DNA from 4 places in the Lysobacter sp. CCNWLW3 genome. Region 1 is predicted to be linked to each of the others. Evidence: riboswitches for the same ligand, from Rfam matches in the RefSeq annotation. Region 1 holds a riboswitch; each other region holds the start of a gene.

Evidence for each region. Region 1 has a riboswitch for cobalamin ahead of btuB (TonB-dependent vitamin B12 receptor). Riboswitches for the same ligand answer to the same signal wherever they lie in the genome.
Region 2: another riboswitch for cobalamin. It lies ahead of metE (5-methyltetrahydropteroyltriglutamate--homocysteine S-methyltransferase); the one in region 1 lies ahead of btuB (TonB-dependent vitamin B12 receptor).
Region 3: another riboswitch for cobalamin. It lies ahead of btuB (TonB-dependent vitamin B12 receptor); the one in region 1 lies ahead of btuB (TonB-dependent vitamin B12 receptor).
Region 4: another riboswitch for cobalamin. It lies ahead of V1318_RS14845 (ribonucleoside-diphosphate reductase subunit alpha); the one in region 1 lies ahead of btuB (TonB-dependent vitamin B12 receptor).

What each region holds. Positions count from the first base shown of each region.
Region 1 is NZ_JBAHWA010000013.1:42,314-48,097, reverse strand. Features, by position in the region: gene V1318_RS17005 (efflux RND transporter periplasmic adaptor subunit) at 1-439, opposite strand, end outside; gene bioD (dethiobiotin synthase) at 566-1,237, opposite strand; gene V1318_RS16995 (TMEM175 family protein) at 1,234-1,992, opposite strand; gene V1318_RS16990 (GAF domain-containing protein) at 2,072-2,554, shown strand; gene V1318_RS16985 (TfoX/Sxy family protein) at 2,551-2,958, shown strand; cobalamin riboswitch at 3,228-3,460, shown strand; gene btuB (TonB-dependent vitamin B12 receptor) at 3,584-5,428, shown strand.
Region 2 is NZ_JBAHWA010000009.1:35,309-41,092, forward strand. Features, by position in the region: gene gap (type I glyceraldehyde-3-phosphate dehydrogenase) at 1-686, shown strand, start outside; gene metE (5-methyltetrahydropteroyltriglutamate--homocysteine S-methyltransferase) at 973-3,252, opposite strand; cobalamin riboswitch at 3,461-3,668, opposite strand; gene V1318_RS14825 (hypothetical protein) at 3,860-4,306, shown strand; gene V1318_RS14830 (protease inhibitor I42 family protein) at 4,332-4,790, opposite strand; gene V1318_RS14835 (acyl-CoA thioesterase) at 4,930-5,310, opposite strand; gene V1318_RS14840 (ribonucleotide-diphosphate reductase subunit beta) at 5,615-5,784, opposite strand, start outside.
Region 3 is NZ_JBAHWA010000017.1:55,176-60,959, reverse strand. Features, by position in the region: gene btuB (TonB-dependent vitamin B12 receptor) at 1-1,118, opposite strand, end outside; cobalamin riboswitch at 1,271-1,502, opposite strand; gene V1318_RS18585 (TonB-dependent receptor) at 1,791-4,175, shown strand; gene V1318_RS18580 (amidohydrolase family protein) at 4,485-5,784, shown strand, end outside.
Region 4 is NZ_JBAHWA010000009.1:42,225-48,008, reverse strand. Features, by position in the region: gene V1318_RS14850 (DUF2339 domain-containing protein) at 1-2,770, opposite strand, end outside; gene V1318_RS14855 (DUF3999 domain-containing protein) at 1-2, opposite strand, end outside; cobalamin riboswitch at 2,898-3,192, shown strand; gene V1318_RS14845 (ribonucleoside-diphosphate reductase subunit alpha) at 3,554-5,784, shown strand, end outside.

The DNA of each region.
Region 1 (5,784 bases):
CGGCGGCCAGCGCGTTGTCGAGGTCCGAGCGCGAGATGAACTTCTCCGGGGCCAGGCGGCGCGCGCGATCGGCGGCGGCGCGGGCGTTGGCGTAGTTGGCCTCGGCCGAGGCCAGCGAGGCCTGGGCCTGGCCGACTTCGGCCTGCATCTGCGCGGGATCGATCTGGAACAGGACCTGGCCTTCGCTCACGTCGCTGCCTTCGGCGTACACGCGGCGCTGCAGCACGCCCGGCACGCGGGCGCGCACGTCGGCGCTGCGGTAGGCGGCCAGGCGGCCGACCAGATCCTTCTGCAGCGGCACGTTCGCCGGCTGCGCCTTGATCACGCCCAGTTCCGGCGGCGGCGGTGCGCCGCCGGCTTCTTCGTTGCCGCCACCGCAAGCGGTGAGGGCGAGGGCCAGCGCGAGGGCCAGGGCCGCGGAGCGCGGGATCATGATCATGGGGAAGACTCCGGTTCCATCGTTGTCTAGAGCGCGGGCGCTCGGTGATTGTTCTAGTCCCTATCCCGGGAAGCCTAACATTCTGGGTTCGGCGCCCACCCCCCATAAGTCACGGGGATCGCGCCATTACGGCACGTCGAGCCAATGCGAAAAACGGCTCGGCTCGGGCTCGGGCGCGAACGGCAGCCGGCCCCAGCAGGGCGCCCCCAGGCGCTGGCGCAGCAAACGGAAATTGTCATCGCGCCGTTCCATATGAGGGTCCATCTCATTGCCGATCCAGCCGGCCAGACGCAGGCCGTCGGCTTCGATCGCACGCGCGGTCAGGCGCGCATGGTTGATGCAGCCTAGCCGCATTCCGACCACCAGCACCACCGCCGCGCCCAGCTCGCGCGCCAGTTCGGCCTGATCCAGGGTCGCCGACAGCGGCGCGGCCCAGCCGCCCACCCCCTCGACCACCACCGCGTCGGCCTGCGCGGCCAAGCGCGCGTGCGCGGCCAGCAGGGGCGGCAATGCGACCTCGACGCCGTCCTGCGCCGCGGCCAGTTCCGGCGCGAGCGGCGCGCGCAAGGCATAGGGGTTGATGTCGGCGTAGGCGGGCGTGGGCGAACTGGCCGCCTGCAGCAGCAGCGCGTCTTCGTTGCGCAGGCCCTCGGGAGTGAGTTCGCAACCGCTCGCGACCGGCTTCATGCCGACCGCGCGCAGGCCGCGCGCGCGCAGCGCATGCAACAGCGCGGCGCTGGCGAAGGATTTGCCGATGCCGGTGTCGGTGCCGGTGACGAAGTAACTGCGCACGCTCAAGCCGACGCTTCCTGCGGCGATTGCCGCAACAGCCAGGAACGGTTGCGGCGCTTGGCGTACAACGGCATCGCCGCGCCCAGCCCCGCGTATACCCACACCGGCAGGGCCGCGATCAGTCCCGGCGCGTTTTCACCCGGCCAGGCCAACGCCAAGCCGCTCAGCAGCAGGCTCAGTACGGCGGTGCCGGTGAGGATCCAGTGCAGGCCGATCTCGGTGCCGGTCTCGTAGCGCTCGGCCACGCTCAGGCCCAGCGCGTCGGCGCGGCGCAGGGCATGGCGATTGAGTTCGCATACGATCCACGACAACAAACCGAAGCCCACCGCATAGACCATGAAGGCGGTCTGCAGATCGGCATTCCAATGCACGGGGTCGATGCCCAGTTCGCTCTTGACCCAGGCGCCGGTGAACATCGCCATCGCGCTGGAGACCACCATGCGCAGCGGATAGACGTAGATCATCACCACCAGCACCAGGGCCAGGCTGAGCACGATCGAGCGGCCGTCGTCGAGGCCGAAGCGTCGGCTCCAGAGGTTGTGCGCGCCCCAGAACAGCGCGATCAGCACGAAGCAGAATACGAAGGTCGGCACCCGCCGCAGGACTTCGCGCAGCTCGGCCACGGTGTCGGGCAGTTCGTTGAACAGGATCACCAGCATGGTCAGCGAGAACGCGAACGCGGCGTCGACGAAGCTCTCCAGCCGCGTCACCTGATGGCCGCGTTCGCGGAAGGCGGGCAAGCTCGGGCCTGGCACGGTCATCGGCATCCTCGGAGACGGACTTCGGGGGGCGGTATCCGGCCATGGTAATGCCCGGGCGTGCCGCTGCTACACTCAAGCTATGTTCGCCGCCAACCCTCTGTCCGGCAGCAAGCCGGAACAATACGACCTGCTCCTGGCCCAGGCACGCGCCCTGATCGAGGGCGAGCGCGACCGTGTCGCCAACGCCGCCAACCTGTCGGCGCTGGTCTACCACGCCCTGCCGGACCTCAACTGGGTCGGCTTCTACTTCTACGACGGCCGCGAGCTGGTGGTCGGGCCGTTCCAGGGCCTGCCGGCCTGTATCCGCATCCCGCTGGACAAGGGCGTGTGCGGGGCCGCGGCGTCCACCGGCCAGACCCAGCGCATCGCCGACGTGCACCGCTTCCCGGGGCACATCGCCTGCGATTCGGCGTCGAACTCCGAACTGGTGGTGCCTTTGTCCTTGAACGGCGAGCTGATCGGCGTGTTCGATCTGGACAGCCCCAAGCTCGACCGTTTCGACGCCGACGACCAGCGCGGCCTGGAAGCGATCGCGCAGGCCTTCGTGGAGTCGCTGCGATGACCGCCGCCCCCAAGCTGCGCAACATCGGCCCCAAGAGCGCGGCCTGGCTGCGCCAGGTCGGCCTGCGCTCGCACGAGGACATCGCCGCGATCGGCACGGTCGAGGCCTTCATGCGGGTCAAGCGCGCCGGCTTCAAACCCACGCTCAACCTGCTGTACGCGATCGAAGGCGCGCTGCTGGGCTGCCATTGGCAGGAGATCCCCGACCAGCGCCGCAACGAGCTGATCGCCGCCGCCGAGGCCGCCACCGCCCTGCTGCCCGCGCCGCGCAACCGCCCGGCCGCCGGCCCGGTGCGCACCACGGTGCTGACCGAAGACACCGTGGCGATGCCGCCGTCCTACGACGACGGCTTCGACGACGAGCCCGCGGGCGAAGGGCGCGACGAGGCCGAAGAGCGCGAGTAAGGCCGGGCGAGATTCGGGCCGCGCCTCGCGCGGGCCCATCCCAAGCCCGCTTCCACTGGCGGGCAAGCCCTCTGCAGTGGCGGAAGAAGGGCGGTAGCGAAGCCTTCCGACCCCTCCGTTCTCCTGCCCGCGGGAGAAGGTGTCCGAAGGGCGGATGGGGGCGCACGGCAAGGCGCTAGCAGCCCGCTCGCGCCAGCCCTCGTCCCCTCCTCCGGCTCGCCAAGCGCCGCCAACCCCAGCCCTTTGGCCCCCTTGCCCCCGAATCGCGTAGACTGCGCGCGCTTCGAGGTGACCCCCGGCATCCGCCGTCAGGGTTGAAACGGGAAGCCGGTGACGCCCCAGCGCTCCATCAGCGCGATCGGGCCAGCCCGGCACTGCCCCCGCAACGGTAAGCGAGTCGAGCGCGGCAACCGCCACTGTGCCCAGCACGGGAAGGCGCCGCGCACGGGACCCCGGTCCCGGCTCGCGAGTCCGGAGACCGGCCCCGATGCGCGACTGGTTGCGATGCGGAGGGCGTCGCGGCGGCGACCGTCGGCGCGTCCAGCGCCCGCATTCGCGGCCCTCTCTCCTCGCGACTCCCTCGATCGACGGCGCGGCACGACCGCCGCGCCCCTGGAGTTTGCTCATGCGTGTTCCGAAGCTGTCCCTGGCCATCGCCGCCGCCCTCGCCCTGCCCGCTCTCGCCCAGGCGCAGCCGAACGACGAGGCCACCGATCTGGACGACGTCGTCGTCACCGCGACCCGTACCGCGATCAGCGCCAACGACGCGCTCGCGCCGGTCGAGGTGATCACCCGCGACGACATCGCCCGCAGCCAGGCGCGCTCGCTGCCCGACCTGCTGCGCGGCCGCGCCGGCATCTCGATCGGCAACCAGGGCGGCCTGGGCAAGCTGACCACGATGTCGCTGCGCGGCGCCGAGACCGACCACGTGCTGGTCCTGGTCGACGGCGTCCGCATCGGCTCGCCGACCTCCGGCCTGGTCTCGTTCCAGGATCTGCCGATGGCCCTGATCGACCGCGTCGAAATCGTGCGCGGCCCGCGCTCCAGCCTCTACGGCGCCGACGCCATCGGCGGCGTGATCCAGATCTTCACCCGCCGCGACCGCGGCGCCGTCGCGCCGCGCGCCAGCGTCACCGTCGGCAGCCACGGCGGCCGCGAAGCCAGCGCCGGCATCGGCGGCCGCCTCGGCCGCGGCTGGTTCGGCGCCGACGCCGCCTACCAGCGCAGCGACGGCATCAACGCCTGCACCGGCTCCAGCACCCTGTTCGCCGGCTGCTTCACCGAGGAGCCCGACCGCGACGGCTACCGCAACCGCTCGCTGTCGCTGCGCGGCGGTTTCGACGCCACCGACACGCTCAGCTTCGAAGGCCACGCCCTGCGCGCCGAAGGCGAGAACGAATACGACGGCAGCTTCGTCAACTACTCCGAAGTCGTGCAGCAGGTGATCGGCGGCAAGGCCACCTGGCGCCCGAACGACGACGTGCGCCTGCAGTTCAGCGCCGGCCGCAACCGCGACTCGTCCGATAACTTCCTCGGCGACGTGGCCAACGGTTTCTTCTCCACCGACCGCGACAGCGTCACCCTGCAGGGCGATTTCGGCGTCGGCGAAGGCCAGCTGTTGAGCGTCGGCTTCGACTGGCTGCGCGACCGCGTCGACAGCGACACGGCTTACGACGAGAGCGAACGCGACAACCGCGCCGGCTTCGTCCAGTACCAGGGCCGCTTCGGCGCGCAGTCGATCGAGGCCAGCCTGCGCCGCGACGACAACGAGCAGTTCGGCGGCCACACCACCGGCAGCATCGCCTGGGGCCTGGGCTTCGCCGGGAACTGGCGCCTGACCGCGGGCTACGGCACCGCCTTCAAGGCTCCGACCTTCAACGAGCTCTACTACCCGTTCTTCGGCAACCCGGCGCTGCGTCCGGAAGAGTCCAAGACCTGGGAACTGGGCCTGGCCTACCGCGGCGAGCGCTTCAACGCGCGCATCGACGGCTTCAGCACCCGGGTCGACGACCTGATCGCCTACGACGCCTCGATCTTCCTGCCCAACAACATCGAGCGCGCGCGCGTGCGCGGCGCCGAGATCGGCGTGGACACCACCGTCGCCGACTGGACCATCGCCGCCAGCGCCAGCTTCCTCGACAGCGAGAACCGGGTCGGCTTCTTCGCCGGCAACGACCTGCCGCGCCGCGCCAAGCGCAGCGCGCGCGTGGACATCGACCGCGCCTTCGGCGATTTCCGCTTCGGCGTCACCGCGGTCGCCTCCGGCGCGCGCTACGACGACGTCGCCAACAGCCGCCGCGTCGGCGGCTACGGCACCATGGACCTGCGCGCCGAATACGCGTTCACCCCGTCCTGGTCCCTGCAGGCGCGCGTGGCCAACGTCTTCGACCGCGACTACGAGACCGTCTCGTTCTACAACCAGCCCGGCCGCGAGTGGTTCCTGACCCTGCGTTACGCGCCGGTCGACTGAGCCGGACCGCCCGCCCTGCCCGAAAGCCCGGCCTCGGCCGGGCTTTTGCGTTCCTGCCGTCTAGCTTGATGGCACATGCATTGCGTAAGCCATCCGCTGAATAGGTGGCAAACAGGCGGGCTGGGGCCGCCGGCCCCGTCGCCGATCACGCCAGGCATCGCGGCATTAGGTAACGTGTTCCTGCCCGACCGCGGCCGAGGGGACCGCTCGCCCCCTCTGGCCGCCCATACAAGCACCCGGATTCGCAGCGCCAGAACAGGACACCGCAGCATGTCGTCGAAACGGCCGCTCCTCGACAGGCGCCCTACTTGGCCAGAGCCCGGCGGCGCGCACACGGACGCCGCCTTCGCGCCCTT
Region 2 (5,784 bases), on a different contig from region 1:
CCGCGCAGAAGCACCTGGACGCGGGCGCCAAGAAGGTCGTGCTGTCGGCGCCGTCCAAGGACGACACGCCGATGTTCGTCTACGGCGTCAACGACAAGACCTACAAGGGCGAGGCGATCATCTCCAACGCCTCGTGCACCACCAACTGCCTGGCCCCGCTGGCCAAGGTGCTGAACGACAAGTGGGGCATCAAGCGCGGCCTGATGACCACCGTGCACGCCGCCACCGCCACCCAGAAGACCGTCGACGGCCCGTCCAACAAGGACTGGCGCGGCGGCCGCGGCATCCTGGAGAACATCATCCCGTCCAGCACCGGCGCGGCCAAGGCGGTCGGCGTGGTGATCCCGGAACTCAACAAGAAGCTCACCGGCATGTCCTTCCGCGTACCGACCTCGGACGTGTCGGTGGTCGACCTCACCGTCGAGCTCAACAAGGACGCCACCTACGCCGAGATCTGCGCGGAAATGAAGGCGCAGAGCGAAGGCGCGCTCAAGGGCATCCTGGGCTACACCGAGGACAAGGTGGTCGCCACCGATTTCCGCGGCGACACCCGCACCTCGATCTTCGACGCCGACGCCGGCATCGCCCTGGACGGCACCTTCGTCAAGCTGGTGAGCTGGTACGACAACGAATGGGGCTACTCGAACAAGTGCCTGGAAATGGTCAAGGTGGTCGCGGGCAAGTAAGCCGCGGCGATCGTAGCCACAGGAGAAGGCCCCGCATTCGCGGGGCTTTTTCTTTGGGGCGAAGGTAAAGCAAATCCCCCTAAGCCCCTTTTCCAAGGGGGGAACCGAGTCGGTCTTTAGCGCACGACGAAAAATCGCCCCCTTTGAAAAAAGGGGGCTGCGCGCAGCGTCCCCGCGAGGTCTGTACTTGCCAGGCCGCGCGGGGGATTTGCTTTTGCGCGATGCGGTGAGGCAAATCCCTCCGACCCATCTTTTTCAAAGGGGAGAACCGGTTGCGAAGAAGGGGTTACGCCGAGGCCGTCGCCGACTCCCGCAAACCCTCCGCCGCCTGCACCATCGCCCGCAGCGCCGTGCGCACCTCCGGCCAGCCGCGGGTCTTGAGGCCGCAGTCCGGATTGACCCACAGCTGCGCCGGGGTCAGCACGTCCAGCGCCTTGCCCAGCAGCTCGCGCATCTCCTCCACGCTGGGCACGCGCGGCGAATGGATGTCGTAGACGCCCGGGCCGATGCCGTTGGGGTAGCGGTAGCGCACGAACGCGTCCAGCAGCTGCATGCGCGAGCGCGAGGTCTCGATCGAGATCACGTCGGCGTCCAGGTCGGCGACCGCCTCGATGATGTCGTTGAACTCGGCGTAGCACATGTGGGTGTGGATCTGGGTCGCATCCCCGACGCCGCTGGCGGCCAAGCGGAAGGCTTCGCCGGCCCAGGCCAGATAGGCGGGCCAGTCGGCGCGGCGCAGCGGCAGGCCTTCGCGCAGCGCCGGTTCGTCGATCTGGATCACGGCGATGCCGGCTGCCTCCAGGTCCAGCACTTCCTCGCGCAGGGCCAGGGCGATCTGGCGGCAGGTGTCGGCGCGCGGCTGGTCGTCGCGCACGAACGACCATTGCAGGATCGTGACCGGGCCGGTCAACATGCCCTTGACCGGGCGTGGGGTCAGCGACTGCGCATAGCGCGCCCAGTCCACGGTCATCGCGCGCGGACGCGCGACATCGCCGTACAGCACCGGCGGCTTCACGCAGCGCGAGCCGTAGCTCTGGACCCAGCCATGGGCGGTGAAGGCGAAGCCGGACAGTTGCTCGCCGAAGTACTCGACCATGTCGTTGCGTTCGAACTCGCCGTGCACCAGCACGTCCAGGCCCAGCGCTTCCTGTTCGCGCAGGCACAGCTCGGTCTCGCGTTCGAGAAAGGCGCGGTAGCCGGCGTGGTCCAGGCGCCCGGCCTTGTGTTCGGCGCGGGCCTGGCGCACCTGCGAGGTCTGCGGGAAGGAACCGATCGTGGTGGTCGGGAAGTCGGGCAGCTTCAGTCGCTGCGCCTGCACCGGCGCGCGCTGCGCGTAGGGCGAATCGCGACGGGCCATGGCGGGGACGATCGCGGCGAGCTTGGCGCGCACCTGGGCGTCGCGCAGCAGCGGCGAGGCCAGGCGCGCGGCGCGCGCGCTCGCGGCCGCGGCCAGCGCGTCGGCCGCGCGGTCGTCGCCGGCCAGGGTGTCGGCGAGCAGGCGCAGTTCCTCGAGCTTCTGCTTGGCGTAGGCCATCCACTGTCGCAGCGGCGGCGGCAGCTTGCGCTCCAGCTCAAGATCGATCGGCACGTGCAGCAGCGAGCACGACGGCGCCAGCCAGCGTGCGCGTGCGCCGGCGCGGCGCGCCAGGCTGAGCGCCGCGTCCAGATCGGCGCGCCAGACGTTGCGGCCGTCGACCACGCCCAGGCTGAGCGCGCGATCCTCCGGCAGCCTGGGCAACAGCGCTTCGAGCTGGCCGGGCGCGCGCGCCAGGTCCAGGTGCAGGGCCTGTACCGGCAACGCCGCGGCCAGTTCGGCGTTGTCGCCGAGGCCGCCGAAGTAACTGGCCAGCAGGCGCCGCGGCGCATCGGCCGCGGCGAGCGCGTCGTAGGCGCGGCGATAGGCGCGGCGATCGGCCTCGTCCAGGTCCAGGGCCAGGCAGGGTTCGTCCAGCTGCACCCATTGCGCGCCGGCGCTCTTGAGCCGCGCCAGCAGGTCGGCATAGGCCGGCAGCAGGGCATCGAGCAGCTCGCGCGGGTCGCCGCCGTCGCCGCGCTTGCCCAGCTTGAGCAGGGACACCGGCCCCAGCAGCACCGGCCGCGCCTGCAGGCCCAGGGCCTGGGCCTCGGCGAGTTCGGCCAGCGGTTTGTCGCCGCGCAGGACGAAGCGCTGGTCGCGCTCGAACTGCGGCACCAGGTAGTGGTAGTTGGTGTCGAACCACTTGGTCATTTCCAGGGCGCGCAGGTCGTGGCGCGCGTCCTGCAGGCCGCGTGCGAGCGCGAAGTAGCCGGCCAGTGGATCGGCGTCGAGCGTCTCGCGGTAGGGCGCGGGCACCGCGTCGAACAGCACGGCGGTGTCCAGCACATGGTCGTAGAGCGAGAAGTCGTTGCAGGGCACTACGTCGGCGCCGGCGTCGCGCGCCAGCGTCCAATGCCGGGCGCGCAGCGTGCGTGCGGTGTCGTGCAGATCGCCGGCCGCGGTCTCGCCTTTCCAGAACGATTCCAGGGCCTGCTTGAGCTCGCGTCGCGCGCCGATGCGCGGGAAGCCGAGGTGGGTAACGCTGATCATGATGTCTCCTGCGATGCGTGTGGGCATGAGCAGGGCAACGAAGGAAGGCGGATACGCGCGCGCGACCGCTCGCCGCGGAAGCGGCGACGCCGGAGCACGACCTGCCTTCGACCTTCGCCCCCGCGGGCGAACCGGCTACGTCGGATCGGCGGGGACGGGCCGCGGCCGCGTCGCATCGCCGGCCCGACGGGGCCGGAGTCGGACGGAGGGCGAACCCTCCGGTCGTGGCAGGTCTTCGGGCTTGGGGCGTGGCGTCGCTGGACGCCGCCTACTGTCCGTCGCTTCCCGGGTTCGCACCCAGTGCCTGACGGAGGTCGTTCCCTATACCGCTGCGGGGCAGCTCCGGAATTGGACAGGTGTCCGCACCGGATTCCCTCTGGACGCCGCCGGCGCGAACCGTCGGCGTCTTGTCGCATCGCTTTATCTTTATGAAGCGATGGTCACCATGACGGTTGCCAAAGTACGGCCCGGCCGCGTCCAAGTCAATCGCCGGCGGCCTGCCTCGGCATCGGCGCCGGGCGGCGTTCGTGGAACCCGCGCGCGAGACGGTATAAAGGCGCTGAGTCCGCCGGCTAGCCTGCCGGGGCGTCACGCTCAGGGGGAGCGCATGAAACTGAAGTTGAACTGGCATCAATCGATCGAACTGGGCGCTTTTCCGTACGCGGCGCCGATCGCGAACGTTCCCAAAAATCCGGGTATCTACATTTTCCTGCGCGTGCACGGCCGGACCGCCGAGGCGATCTATGTCGGCAAGGCCGGCAACCTGCAATCGCGGATCAAGACCCAGTTGAACAATCTGAAGCTGATGCGCGGAATCCAGTCCATGCCCAACGGAAAACGCCGGCTGGTCTACGCCGAGTTCGTGGCCCGCCCCGGGCAGAAAGCCGCCACCGCCCTGCCGATCTGCGAAAAGACCTTGATCCGCTACTACCTGTCGCTGGGTCACGAACTGCTCAACATCCAAGGCGCCAAACTGCGCTACCACGAGCTGGATTCGCAGCGCAGCGATCTGCGCAAGTTCCTGCCGATCTCGACCAAGATGCTGATCGGCTGACGGGTTCCGCGTCCGCCGTGGCGGCTCACTCCACCTCGATGCGGTACACCGCCTGGCGCGCGGGCGCGGCGCCTGGCTCTTCGGGGCGCCGGTAGTCCAGCCGCAGCAGGCCGCTGCCGGGCCGGATGGCACGGAAGCGCCAAACCACCTGGCCGGGCGCGCCGGGCGGTGGTTCGCCGTCGGCGGACGCGGCTTGAGGACGGAACGCCAGGACCGAACTCAGGACTTCGCTGCGACCCGGATCGCCGACATCGTCCACGCCGGCGACCACGTCCCAGCCGTAGCCGGTGGAGGGTTGGTCGTCGAGCGCGATTTCGAACTCTCCATCCAGCTTCAGTGCGATCTCGGCGCCGCTGTCGGCCAGCGTCAGCCGCGGCACCGGAGCGGGTTCCGCGGCCGGCGTGGCGGCTCGATCCTGCGGCGGCACGTACGCGCAAGCGGCCAGCATCAGCGCCGCGATGGTCAATGGGATAAGTCGGATCACGCGATATCGCCGCCTCGGTCGGAGCGGGCATCTTGCTGAAGTCGGGCCGGCTGCGCCAGCTCGGGCCCGGCTGGGATACGCATGCATCGTGTCGCGCGACCGCAGCGGCGTCGGGCCGGCGCGGAGGCGACGCGCGCGCTCAGGCCGGTGCGGACTCCAGCGCGGGCACCGGCGTCGGCACGCCCTCGCGATCCAGCGCGATCATGGTGAAGCGTCCGCGCGTGGCCAGCCGCGACTCGCCGCTGAGCAGGTCTTCGCTGTGCATTTCGACCTCCACCTGCATCGAGGTGCGTCCCACCGAGACCACGCGCGCGATCAGCTCGACCAGCGCGCCCTTGGGCACGGCGGTGTGGAAATCGATCTGCTCCGAGCGCGCGGTCACCACGGTGCGGCGGGCGTAGCGCGAGGCGGCGACGAACGCCGCCTTGTCCATCCACGCCAAGGCCTGGCCGCCGAACAGGGTGCCGAGGTGATTGGTGTGGTCGGGGAAGACGATTTCGATGATGCGGGCTTCGGTCATGGGTTTGTTTCCCGGCGGAGCGAGGAGAGCGACGTCGTAGCGAACGGTTCCCTATTCCGCTTGCAGGAGAGGGCTAGGGTGAGGGGCTTTTGCGTTAGCGGCGAGGAACCAGAGCAAAGGCATTCGCGCCGTTGGCGCTTACGCCCTCACCCCAACCCCTCTCCCGTGAGCGGGAGAGGGAGAGGGAGAGGGAGAGGGAGAGGGAGAGGGAGAGGGAGAGGGAGAGGGAGAGGGAGAGGGAGAGGGAGAGGGGCTTTAGGCTGGCGGGAGAGGTTTCAGAGTGCGGGTATCTCGCCCGCCTAAATCAAAACGCCTCGTCGAACGCGACCTCGCCCTGCACGCCGACCTGGTAGGCCGAGACCCGGCGCTCGAAGAAGTTGGTCACTTCCTGCACGTCCTGCAGGTCCATGAAGCCGAAGGGGTTGGTGGAGCCGAAATGCTTGGGCATGCCCAACTGCGCCATGCGCTGGTCGG
Region 3 (5,784 bases), on a different contig from region 1:
TGGCTGTCGTCGTCGCGGCGCAGGCTGGCCTGCAGCGAATGCGCGCCAAGATCGCGCTGGTACTGGCCGAACAGGCCGCGGTTGATGCGGCGGTCGTGGGCGTAGACGGTGCTGCTTTCGACCTCGTCGCGCTGCCAGTCGTAGCCCAGGCTGAGCAGGCCGCCGCCGAGGCCGAAGTCTCCCTGCAGCGAACCGAGCTTGCGGCGGGTGTTGAAGGTGCTGGAGTAAACGCCGTTCTTGTAGTTGTCGCTCAGGTCGCTGCTGCGGCCCAGGTTCAAGCTCAGCGTGGCGCGCTCGCTGGGGGCGTAACGCAGGCGCCCGCCGGCGATCTGCTGCACGGTGTCGGATTGATTGTTGGTGCTGCCGTCGTATTCGTTGCGGCCTTCGGCGCGGAACAGGCGCGCTTCGGCGTCCCAGGCCTCGCTGAAGCGGTAGCCGCCCTGCGCGGTCAGCGACAGGTTGCGGTAGCCGTCGCGGTCGGGCGAGTGGGTGAAGCAGCCGGCGCCGCCCGGCGAGGGCTTGCCGCGGCAGGCGTTGATGCCGTCGGTGTCTTCGCTGGCGGCGTTGATCGAGTACCAGCCGTTCTCGCCCTTGCCGCCGACGCCGAGCGTGCCGCGGCGCGTGTTCCAGCTGCCGATCGAGGCGCTGGCGTGCGGCGCGAACGCGCCCTGCGGGCGCCGGGTGAAGATCTGGATCACGCCGCCCAGCGCCTCGGAACCGTACAGGCTGGAGAACGGCCCGCGCACGATCTCGATGCGCTCGATCTGCTCGACCGGAATGTCCTGCAGCGAGGCGCCGCCGCTGGTCGCCGAACCGATCTTGATGCCGTCGATCAGCACCAATACGTGATCGGATTCGGTGCCGCGCAGGAACAGCGAGGTCGACTTGCCGGGGCCGCCGTGGTTGGCCATCGACAAGCCGGGCGTGCCGCGCAGCAGCTCGGGCAGGTTGGCCGGCTGCAGGCGCTCGATGTCCTCGCGGTCGATCACGGTCACCGAGGCCAGGGTCGCGTCCTGGGTCTGGGCGGTGCGGGTGGCGGTGACCACGACCTGGTCGAGGTCGGTGGCGGCGTCGGCCGCCACGGCCGGGGCGACGACGGACAGCAGCGCCGTCGCCAGCGCGGTGCGGCGAAGGACGGAATGACGGAAATTCAAAGCATGGCTCCTGATCCGCGCCTACCCGCGCGGAAACGATGGGTCGGAGACACGCAGGAGGGAACGACGAGGCGGCGACGCGCGGACGCAAGGCGGCCCCATGACAGCGCCCACCGCGTGTCGGGTCAGCCTCAGGCCGGTCTCCGGGCTTGCAAGCGAGGGCCTCCAGCCCTCCGGTCCGCGCCTTCCCATGCATGCGCACAGTGGCTCGATTGCGGATCGTTCGTCTTACTTACCGTTGCGGGGGCAGCTCCGGAATAGCCGTCGCTTCGTTGGAAGGACTGGCGCACCGGATTCCCGTTTCAATCGCCGGCGGGGCCGGCGATCACCTCAAGCCCGCGCATGTTAACAGCCCGGCCGCGGCCGGCCGGCATGACGAAACGGCATGAGCGGACGGGCTAACGCCGAGCCGGCGCCGCCGCGCCCCGCCGGTCCGACCCGCTCCATCGTCCGATCCCGATCCCGATCCCGATCCCGGCCGCGGCCGCGGATTTGGAGACGCCGTCACAAACCGCCGGGACCCCTATACCAATTGGCTATCGCTTCATGCGGATAAGGGTTTGACCGGCTTGTTAGAACCGTGTTAAACCAAAATGACATCGCTACCAATCCCCTCGCCGCAAGGAGCCGCGCACCATGTCCGTAGCTTTCCGCGCCGTCCGCCGTCCGCTCGCACTCGCCCTGCTCGCCGCCCTCGCCGCTCCGGGCTACGCGCAGCAAGCGCCCGCTCCCGACGAGCCCGCTTCCGAAGCGCACACCCTGGATCAGGTCATCGTCACCGGCACCCGGGTCAGCGACCGCACCGTCGCCGAGTCCAGCGCGCCGATCGACATCATCACGCCGGAGGCGCTGGAGGCCACCGGCACGGTCGAACTGGCGACCGCCTTGGCGCGCGCCCTGCCCTCGCTGAATTTCCCGCGCCCGGCGATCACCGACGGCACCGACGCGGTGCGCCCGGCGCAGTTGCGCGGCCTGGCGCCGGATCAGGTGCTGGTGCTGGTGAACGGCAAGCGCCGCCACACCACCGCCCTGATCAACCTCAACGGCAGCCAGGGCCGCGGCTCCTCGCCGGTCGATCTCAACGCGATCCCGATCGCTTCGATCGAGCGCGTGGAAGTGCTGCGCGACGGCGCCTCGGCGCAGTACGGCTCCGACGCGATCGCCGGCGTGGTCAACGTGGTGCTCAAGGGCAGCGACCACGGCGGCAGCCTCGCCGCGCGCTACGGCCAGTACAGCGCCGGCGACGGCGAGCAGTACCAGCTGTCCGGCGACGCCGGCTTCAAGCTCGGCGAGAACGGCAAGCTGCACCTGGCCGCGCAGGGCGGCCACCAGGACCAGACCAACCGCGCGCGCCCGTTCCAGGGCGTGGTCGAACAGCGCTACGGCGACCCCGAAATCGACAGCGGCGCGGTCTCGTACAACGGCGAATACAGCCCCACCGACTACCTGACCTTCTATTCCTTCGGCAGCTACAGCAAGCGCGACGTGCTCTCCAACGGCTATTTCCGCTTCGCCGGCGACCCGCGCAACATCCCCTCGATCTATCCCAACGGCTTCCTGCCGCAGATCCACAACATCAGCAAGGACCGCGCGGCGGTGGTCGGCCTGCGCGGCGAAACCGCCGGCGGCACCCAGATCGACTTCAGCTACAACTACGGCCACAACGAGCTCAGCTTCGACATCGAGAACACGCTCAACCGCAGCCTGGGCCCGACCTCGCCGACCGAGTTCTACGCCGGCGCGCTCGAAGTCACCCAGCACGTGCTGAACCTGGACTTCGCCCGGCCGGTGGATTTCGGCTGGCGGTACCCGGTGACCTTCGCCTGGGGCGCGGAGTGGCGCGGCGAAGAGTTCTCGCAGCGCGCCGGCGAACCGCTGTCCTACGCCAACGGCGGCGTGGCGGCGCCCAACGGCCAGATCATCCCGGGCGCGCAGGTGTTTTCCGGTTTCCGCGCCAGTGATGCCGGCGATTTCGACCGCCATAGCTACTCGCTGTACGCCGACGTCGAGGCCGATCTGACCGACAAGTTCTCCGCCGGCATCGCCGTGCGCTACGAGAGCTACAGCGATTTCGGCGACACCACCTCGGGCAAGCTGTCGGCGCGCTACGCCTTCACCGACAAGGTCGCCCTGCGCGCCACCGCCTCCACCGGCTTCCGCGCGCCGTCGCTGCAGCAGCAGTTCTTCCAGTCGATCGCCACCAACTTCATCAGCGGCGTTCCCTACGAGATCGGCACCTTCCGCGTCGACAACCCCGCCGCGATCGCGCTGGGCTCGGAGTCGCTGCGGGCCGAGGAGTCCACCAACTACAGCCTGGGCCTGGTGCTGCAGCCCAGCGACGGCCTGTACATCACCGTCGACGCGTACCACATCAAGGTCGACGACCGCATCCTGCTGTCGGAAAACCTCACCAGCGCCGCGGTGCGCAACTACCTGCAGGCCAACGGCTATCCGGGCATCGGCGGCGGCCGTTACTTCACCAATGCGGTCGACACCAAGACCCAGGGCGTGGACATCGTCGCGACCCAGGCCTGGGAGCTGGCATCGGGCAAGTTCAACCTGACCCTGGGCTACAACTACTCCAAGACCGAGATCGAGAAGATCGCGCCCAACCCGGCGCGCCTGGCCGCGATCGATCCGGCCGCGGTGCGCATCGGCCGCACCGAGATCGGCCGCATCACCAAGGGCGCGCCCAAGGACAAGTTCTTCCTGGCCGGCGATTGGGACACCGGCAACTGGAGCTTCAACGCCACCGCCACCCGCTACGGCGAATTCACCGAACTGCACGCGACCAACCCGCTGCTGGACCAGACCTTCAGCGCGAAGTGGACGCTGGACCTGGCCGCCACCTACCACCTGGGCAGCTGGGACTTCACCGTCGGCGGCGACAACGTGCTCGACGAGTACCCCGACGAGTCCAAGCTGGTGCTGGGCACGCGCAACTATCTGCCCTACAACACCGCCTCGCCGTTCGGCTTCAACGGCGCGTTCGTGTATCTGAAGGCCGGCTACAAGTGGTGAGCTGAGCCGCCCGCGCGAACGCCAGGCAGGACCCGACGGCCCGCAACTGCGGGCCGTCGCTTTTTCGTCCCTCGGGCAGGCTCGGCACCGGTACGGCCGGACGCGGGCCGGACGCCTCGCGCTGGCGCGGCGCAGGGCACGGGCGAGCATGGCCGCCGTCGTCGCAACGGTTCGACGCGGCGGAGAAACCATCTGTCGTAAGCGGCGCATTCACGCGCGTCCGGATCGGCTATAAGGGGTGACCCCGCCGCGCCAGGCCTCTGCTCATCGGAGCCGTTCGCGGCCCCGACGAGCCCAAGGAGGGCCGCCATGCGCCTAGCCGGACCGCTGCTGCTGTCGTTCGCATTGCCCGCCGTACTCGCGCTTTCGATCTCCGACGCCCTCGCCGCCCGCCGCGAACAGGTGGTGCTGATGCAGGGCAACGTCGCCGGCAAACAGGTGGTCGAGACCGCCGCCGACGGCGGCGTGCAGGTCGAGTACCACTTCACCGACCGCGGCCGCGGCGACCGCAGCAAGACGCGTTGGACGCTCAACGCCGACGGCACCCTGGCCGACTACTCCGGCAGCGGCAACGACTACCTGCTCAATCCTTTCGAGGAGCGCTATCAGGTCAAGGACGGGCGCGCGAGCTGGAAGAACCCCAGCGAGCAGGGCGAGAAGGCGCTGACCGCGCCGGCGTTCTTCCTGCCGCTGCAGGCCGCGCCGGAACTCGGCGGCGCGCTCGCGCGCGCGCTGCTGCAGGCGCCCGAGCGCAAGCTGGCGATTCTGCCCGCCGGCGAGGCGCGCATCGAAACCCTGGGCGAGCACGAGGTGGTCGGCAAGAACGGCCCGGTCAAGCTGAGCCTGCAACGCCTGGTCGGGCTGGATTTCACCCCGGGTTCGCTGTGGTTGCGTAGCGACGGTTCGACCGCGGCCGCGATCTACGCCTCGGGCTGGTTCGTGGTCATCGATACCGAACTGCAGGACGTGCTGCCCAAGCTGCTGGAGATCCAGGAGCGCGCCGACGCCAGCTGGGGCGCCGAACTCGCGCAACGGCTTACCCATGCGCCCAAGGGGCCGCTGCTGATCCGCAACGCGCGCGTGTACGACCCGCGCGACCTCAGCGCGACGGCGGGCACCAGCGTGCTGGTCGAAGGCGAACGCATCGTGCGCGTGGCGCCGGACGCGCAGGTCAAGGCGCCGGCGAACGCCGAAGTCGTGGACGCACGCGGCCGATTTCTGATGCCGGGCCTGTGGGACGTGCACAAGCACTACGCGTCGATCCAGGACGGCGCGCTCGACATCGCCGCCGGCGTCACCAGCGCGCGCGACGTGGCCAACAACACCGACACCTTCCCGCAGCGCGTGCAGCGTTTCGAGGCCGGCACCGAGATCGGCCCGCGGGTGATGATGGCCGGCTTCATCGACGGCCCCGGCCCCTATGCCGGCCCGACCAAGATGCTGGTCGACACGCCGGAGGAAGCGCTCAAGGCGGTCGATTTCTACGCCGACCGCGGCTACATGCAGATCAAGACCTATTCCTCGCTGAAACCCGAGCTGTTCCCGCTGATCGCCGACCGCGCCCATGCGCGCGGCCTGCGGGTGAGCGGGCATGTCCCGGCCTTCATGT
Region 4 (5,784 bases), on a different contig from region 1:
ATGCCGACATCTCCGGAGGTTGATCTGCAGCGGCGTTGCCGCTGGCCGGCGGCGCCGGCGCGAGGTAGCCGACGACCAGGCACAGCAGGCCGAACGCCATGAACGAGGCGATGCCGAGCAGGTTGCCCAGGTGAGTGCGGTCGACCGCGATCAGCTTGACCAGCACCACCGCCATCAGCACCGCGCCGGCCAGCCACAGCCCGCGCTGGCCGCGCCGCGAGCCGACCACCCAGGCGAGCACGCCGAGCAGGCTCCAGACCACGGTCAGGCTGGTCTGGACCAGGCCGGTGCGGTACATCGAGGCATCCCAGGGCACCGCGCCCCAGTGATGGGTCGCGCGCAGGGTGATCGCGGTGACCAGGGCGAAACCCGCGGTCGCCAACAGCGGCACCCGCCGCGCGCGCAGATCGTCCGGCACCGACGGCGAGGCCAGCCAGAACGCGAACAGCACGAGCACCGCGAGCTGGCTCAGGTCGAGCGGATTGAGCAACGGCAACCAGGCCAGCGGTGCGCTGCTGCCGGGCTGGCCCAGCACGACGATGGCGGCCAGCGCCAGGGCGAACACGAACGTGCCCTGCACCACGGCGCGCCATTGCCCGAAGCGCTCGCCCAGCGGCGGCGCCAGCCACTGCGGCCGCCACTGCAGGGCGGCCGCCATGGCCAGGAACGGCAAGGCCAGCGCGGCCCAGGTCCAGCCGTCGCCGACGGTGGCGCGGCCGGCGAACTCGTGCAGCGACAGGCTCGCCGCCAGCGGCCAGGCCCACAACCAGACCGAATGCGCGAACGCGAGTTCGCCGCCTGCCCGCTCGCGCAGGCAAGCCAGCGCGCGCAGGCCGGCGAGCGCATACACCAGCCAGGCCGCGACGCCGTAGCCGCCGAAGGGATGCAGATGCGCCGACTCCTGCGCGATCGCCAGCGGCAGCGCCGCGGCCAGGCCGAGCGCGGCCGTCCACGACAGCGCCCGCGTGGGCAGGCGGCGATAGGTTTCCGCGGCCAGCCAGGCGCTGAGCGCGGCGAACGCCAGGCAGGCGTCGGCGCGCAGATCGGAAAGCAGGAAGCGGTCGAACTCGCCCCAGGCGTTGCCGCACCACCAGGCCAGGCCCCACAGGTAGTAGCCCAGCGCCGGATTGCGCCGCTCGGCGCGGCGGTAGCTCCAGGCGCTGGCGAAACCGGCCAGCGCGATCAGCAAGGCGCCCATGAAGCGCGCGTTGAGCACCGCGGTCAGCGGCTCGGGGCCGTCGCTGACGCCGATCACGAAACCGGCTGCGGCGAACAGCTGCAGGGCCAGACCGGCCAACTGCGGCAGCGCGCGCTGCTGACGCAGGCCCAACCAGGCCAGCGCCGCGCCTTCGACCGCGAACACGCAGGCGGTGGTCTGCGCCGACAGCGCCAGCGGCACCGCCAGGGTCGCGAAACCGACCGCGAGCAAGGCGTAGGGCGTGGCCAGGGCGACGAAGTGCTCGCGCCGCTTGAGCCACCAGGCCAGCGCCGCGTACAGCGCGGCCAGGCCCAGCGCGCAGAACGCCAGCGGCATGCGCTCGCCTTCCAGCAGGCCGGCCTGCAGCGAGAACGCCACCAGCGGCGTGCCGAACACCAGGCAGCCATCGATGAAATCGCGCCGTCCGGCGGCCTGACGCCAGGCGTAGAGGATGGGAATCAGCAGGTAGAAGGCGAAGAACAGCAACAGGAAGGGCTCGGTGCTGGCGAAGTCCGCGCTGCGATAGCGCAGCACGCCCCAGGCGGTGCCGATGCCGAAGGTGAACACGAAGCCGAGCAGGTTGAGCGCGCGCCACGGCCGCCACCAGGCGATCGCGAAGATCGCCGCGTTGAGCACCGCGTAGTAACTGAACAAGGCGACGTGATTGCCCTGCCCGGTCGACAGCCAGATCGGCGCCATGAAGCCGGCGAGGATGCCCAGCAGCGCCAGCGCGATCGCGTTCTGGCGCACCGCCAGCACGCCGGCGCCAGCGACCAGCACGATGCTGAGCGCGAACGCCGGCCCGGCCTCGATCAGTCCGTACAGTTTGAAGGCCGCGAACACCACCAGCAGCAGCACGCCGATCGCGCCGCCCTGCAGGCTCAGCGCGAAGCTGCGCTTGCGTTCGCGCTGGCGCCAGCCGAACACCAGCCCGGCCAGCGCGGCCAGCGCGATGCCGGCCAAGCGGAATTCGATCGGGAAACGCATCCAGCCCTGATCGGTGGCGTACTTGAGCAGCGCGGCGACGCCGGCGAACAGCACCAGCATGCCGACCTTGACCGGCACGTTGCCTTCGGTGAACCAGCGCTTGACCGCGCCGACCAGGCGCTCGATCGGATCCGGCTGCGCCGGCGCGCGCACCTGGGCGCGCGGCGCTGGCTCGAAAATCGGGCGCGGCGCCGGCAGCGGCGGCGGCACGGCCGGCGCCGGCAGCGGCGGCGGCACGGCCGGCGCCGGCTCGGCGGCGGGCGGCGGCGCGGTCGGTTCGCCGGGAATCGAGGCGGGCGGCGCGACCTGGGGCGGCGGCGGCGCGACCGGCGCGGGCACGGCGGTGGACGGCGCGGGGGCCGCCTGCGCGTCGCGCATGAGCTCGCCCAGGGTCGGTTCGCGCTCGGCCTCCTCTTCGGCCACGGACGCCGCCGGCCGCGCGGCGGCGCGCTGCGCGAGTTCGGCGATCCGCTCCTCCAGCAGCCCGACCCGGGCCTTGAGCCCGGAGATCGAGACCAAGGCGATGATCAACAGTACCGGCACGGTCAACAGCACCAGCACCAACAACGTCACCAGTCCTGCCATCGCGCCCCATCCCTGTCCTTGTCGCCACGCACGTTAACACCAAGCGCGGCGCCGCAACGGCGCCGAAGTTTTTGTTGCGAATCTGCGGTCGCTCACCACATATCGTGTTGACGGATCGAAGCACCCCGAATATGTTGTGTCCGTCGGTGCCGATCGCGAGATCGGCTTAAAAGGGAAGCCGGTGCGTAGCCGCCTCGAAAGGGCGGCGGCAAAGCCGGCGCTGCCCCGCAGCGGTATGGGAAACGAACGCGGTCATTGCACTGGGCGCCCTGCGCCTGGGAAGCGGCCGCCAGTAGGTAAAGGCAGGAGTGAGCGGAGAGAAGTGAGGTGTGAGCGGTCTGGTACTCGCTCCTCGCTTCTCCCCGCTCACTTCTAGCTCCAAGTCCCGAGCCCGAAGACCTGCCGACAACCGCGCGTCGCACACCGCGCGGTACCGGCTCAGGAGTCTTCGGGGGAAGACGGCCGGTGTCGCCCCGCCGCGGTTCGCCATGGCGGTCCGCGGTCCGTCTCGGGCTGCGCGACACCCTGTCGTCATCCTCGAACACTTCGCGCCCGCGGGGGCGCAAGCCGCAACGCCGAAGCCCCGGCGTTGCGTCCTGCGTCCGCGCACGTCGGCCCTCGTGGGAAGGCCGGCGACCCGTGCGCCCACGCATCGGAGCCCCTATGACCACCACCACCGAAGCGCCCGCCGCAGCGAGCACCTCCCCCGCCGCCGAAGCGCCGGCGCGCAAGCCCGACGCCGCCCCCGGCTTCGCCCTGACCCCGCCGGCCGCCAACCTGACCATGAGCGTGACCAAGCGCAGCGGGCGCCGCGAGCCGGTCGACCTCAACAAGATCGTGCGCGCGGTGACCCGCTGCGGCGAGGACCTGTACGCGGTCGATCCGATGCGCGTGGCCACCCGCACCATCTCCGGCCTGTACGACGGCGCGACCACGCGCGAGCTGGACGAACTGTCGATCCGCACCGCCGCCCTGCTCACCGCCGAGGAGCCCGAGTACGGCCGCCTCGCCGCGCGCCTGCTCAGCAACGTGATCGAGAAGGAAGTCGCCGGCATCGAGATCCACGCGTTCTCGCAGTCGGTCGTGCGCGGCCACGAGCTGGGCCTGATCAACGACCGCCTGCTGGGCTTCGTGCAGGCCAACGCGCGCAAGCTCAACGACGCCATCGACCGCAGCCTGGACGCGCGCTTCGACTACTTCGGCCTGCGCACCCTGTACGACCGCTACCTGCTGCGCCACCCGACCGCGCGCACCGTGATCGAAACCCCGCAGCAGTTCTTCCTGCGCATCGCCTGCGCGCTCAGCGAGGACGTCGGCGATGCGCTGGCGCTGTACCGGCGCATGGCCCAGCTCGACTACATCCCGTCCTCGCCGACCCTGTTCAACGCCGGCACCACCCACGAGCAGCTGTCGAGCTGCTTCCTGCTCGACTCGCCCGACGATTCGCTGGAAGCGATCTACAAGCGCTACATGGACGTGGCCAAGCTCAGCAAGTTCAGCGGCGGCATCGGCCTGAGCTATACCCGCATCCGCTCGCGCGGCTCGCTGATCCGCTCCACCAACGGCCTGTCCAACGGCATCGTGCCCTGGCTGAAGACCCTCGACGCCTCGGTGGCCGCGGTCAACCAGGGCGGCAAGCGCAAGGGCGCGGCCTGCGTCTACCTGGAACCCTGGCACGCCGACGTCGAGGAGTTCCTGGAGCTGCGCGACAACACCGGCGACGAAGCGCGCCGCACCCACAACCTCAACCTGGCCAACTGGATTCCGGACGAATTCATGCGCCGCGTCGAGGCCGACGCCGAGTGGTCGCTGTTCGACCCGGCCAAGGTGCCGCAGTTGACCGACCTGTGGGGCGAGTCCTTCGACCGCGCCTACCACGCCGCCGAGGCCGCCGGCCTGGCGGTCAAGAAGGTCAAGGCGCGCGACATCTACGGCCGCATGATGCGCACCCTGGCGCAGACCGGCAACGGCTGGATGAACTTCAAGGACAAGTCCAACCGCGCGTCCAACCAGACCCTGCGCGACGGCAACGTCATCCACCTGTCCAACCTGTGCACCGAGATCCTCGAGGTCACCTCGCAAGACGAGACGGCGGTGTGCAACCTGGGCTCGATCAACCTCTCGCACCACGTCGAGATGTACGAGGACCCCAGCTCTCATAAGGGCGTGGGCGCGTTCGATTTCGACAAGCTCGCCGAAACCGTGCGCCTGGCCGTGCGCCAGCTCGACCGCGTGATCGATCTGAACTTCTATCCGATCGAGACCGCGCGCCGCGCGAACCTGAAGTGGCGCCCGGTCGGCCTGGGCACGATGGGTCTGCAGGACGTGTTCTTCAAACTGCGCCTGGCCTTCGATTCCGAGCCCGCGCGCAAACTCGCCCAGGAGATCGCCGAGGCGATCTACTTCCATGCCCTGTCGGCGTCGAACGAACTGGCGATGGAGCACGGCAAGCACCCGTCCTTCGACGACACCCGCGCCTCGATCGGCGAGCTGCAGTTCGAAGCCTGGGGCGTGACCCCGTCGCAGCCGGAACGCTGGGAAACCTTGCGCAAGCGCATCGCCGAGCATGGCCTGCGCAACTCGCTGCTGATCGCGATCGCGCCGACCGCGACCATCGCCTCGATCGCCGGCTGCTACGAATGCATCGAGCCGCAGGTGTCCAACCTGTTCAAGCGCGAGACCCTGTCGGGCGACTTCCTGGTGGTCAACAAGTACCTGGTCGAGGAGCTCAAGAAGCTCGGCCTGTGGACCGCCGAGATGCGCGACCGCATCAAGATGGCCGAGGGCTCGATCCAGTCGGTGCACGAAGTGCCCGAGTCGCTGCGCCAGATCTATCGCACCGCCTGGGAACTGCCGATGCGTTCGCTGATCGACATGGCCGCCGAGCGCGGCGCCTATATCGACCAGAGCCAGTCGTTGAACCTGTTCATCGAAAGCCCGAACATCGGCCAGCTCAGCTCGATGTACATGTACGCCTGGAAGAAGGGCCTGAAGACGACGTATTACCTGCGTTC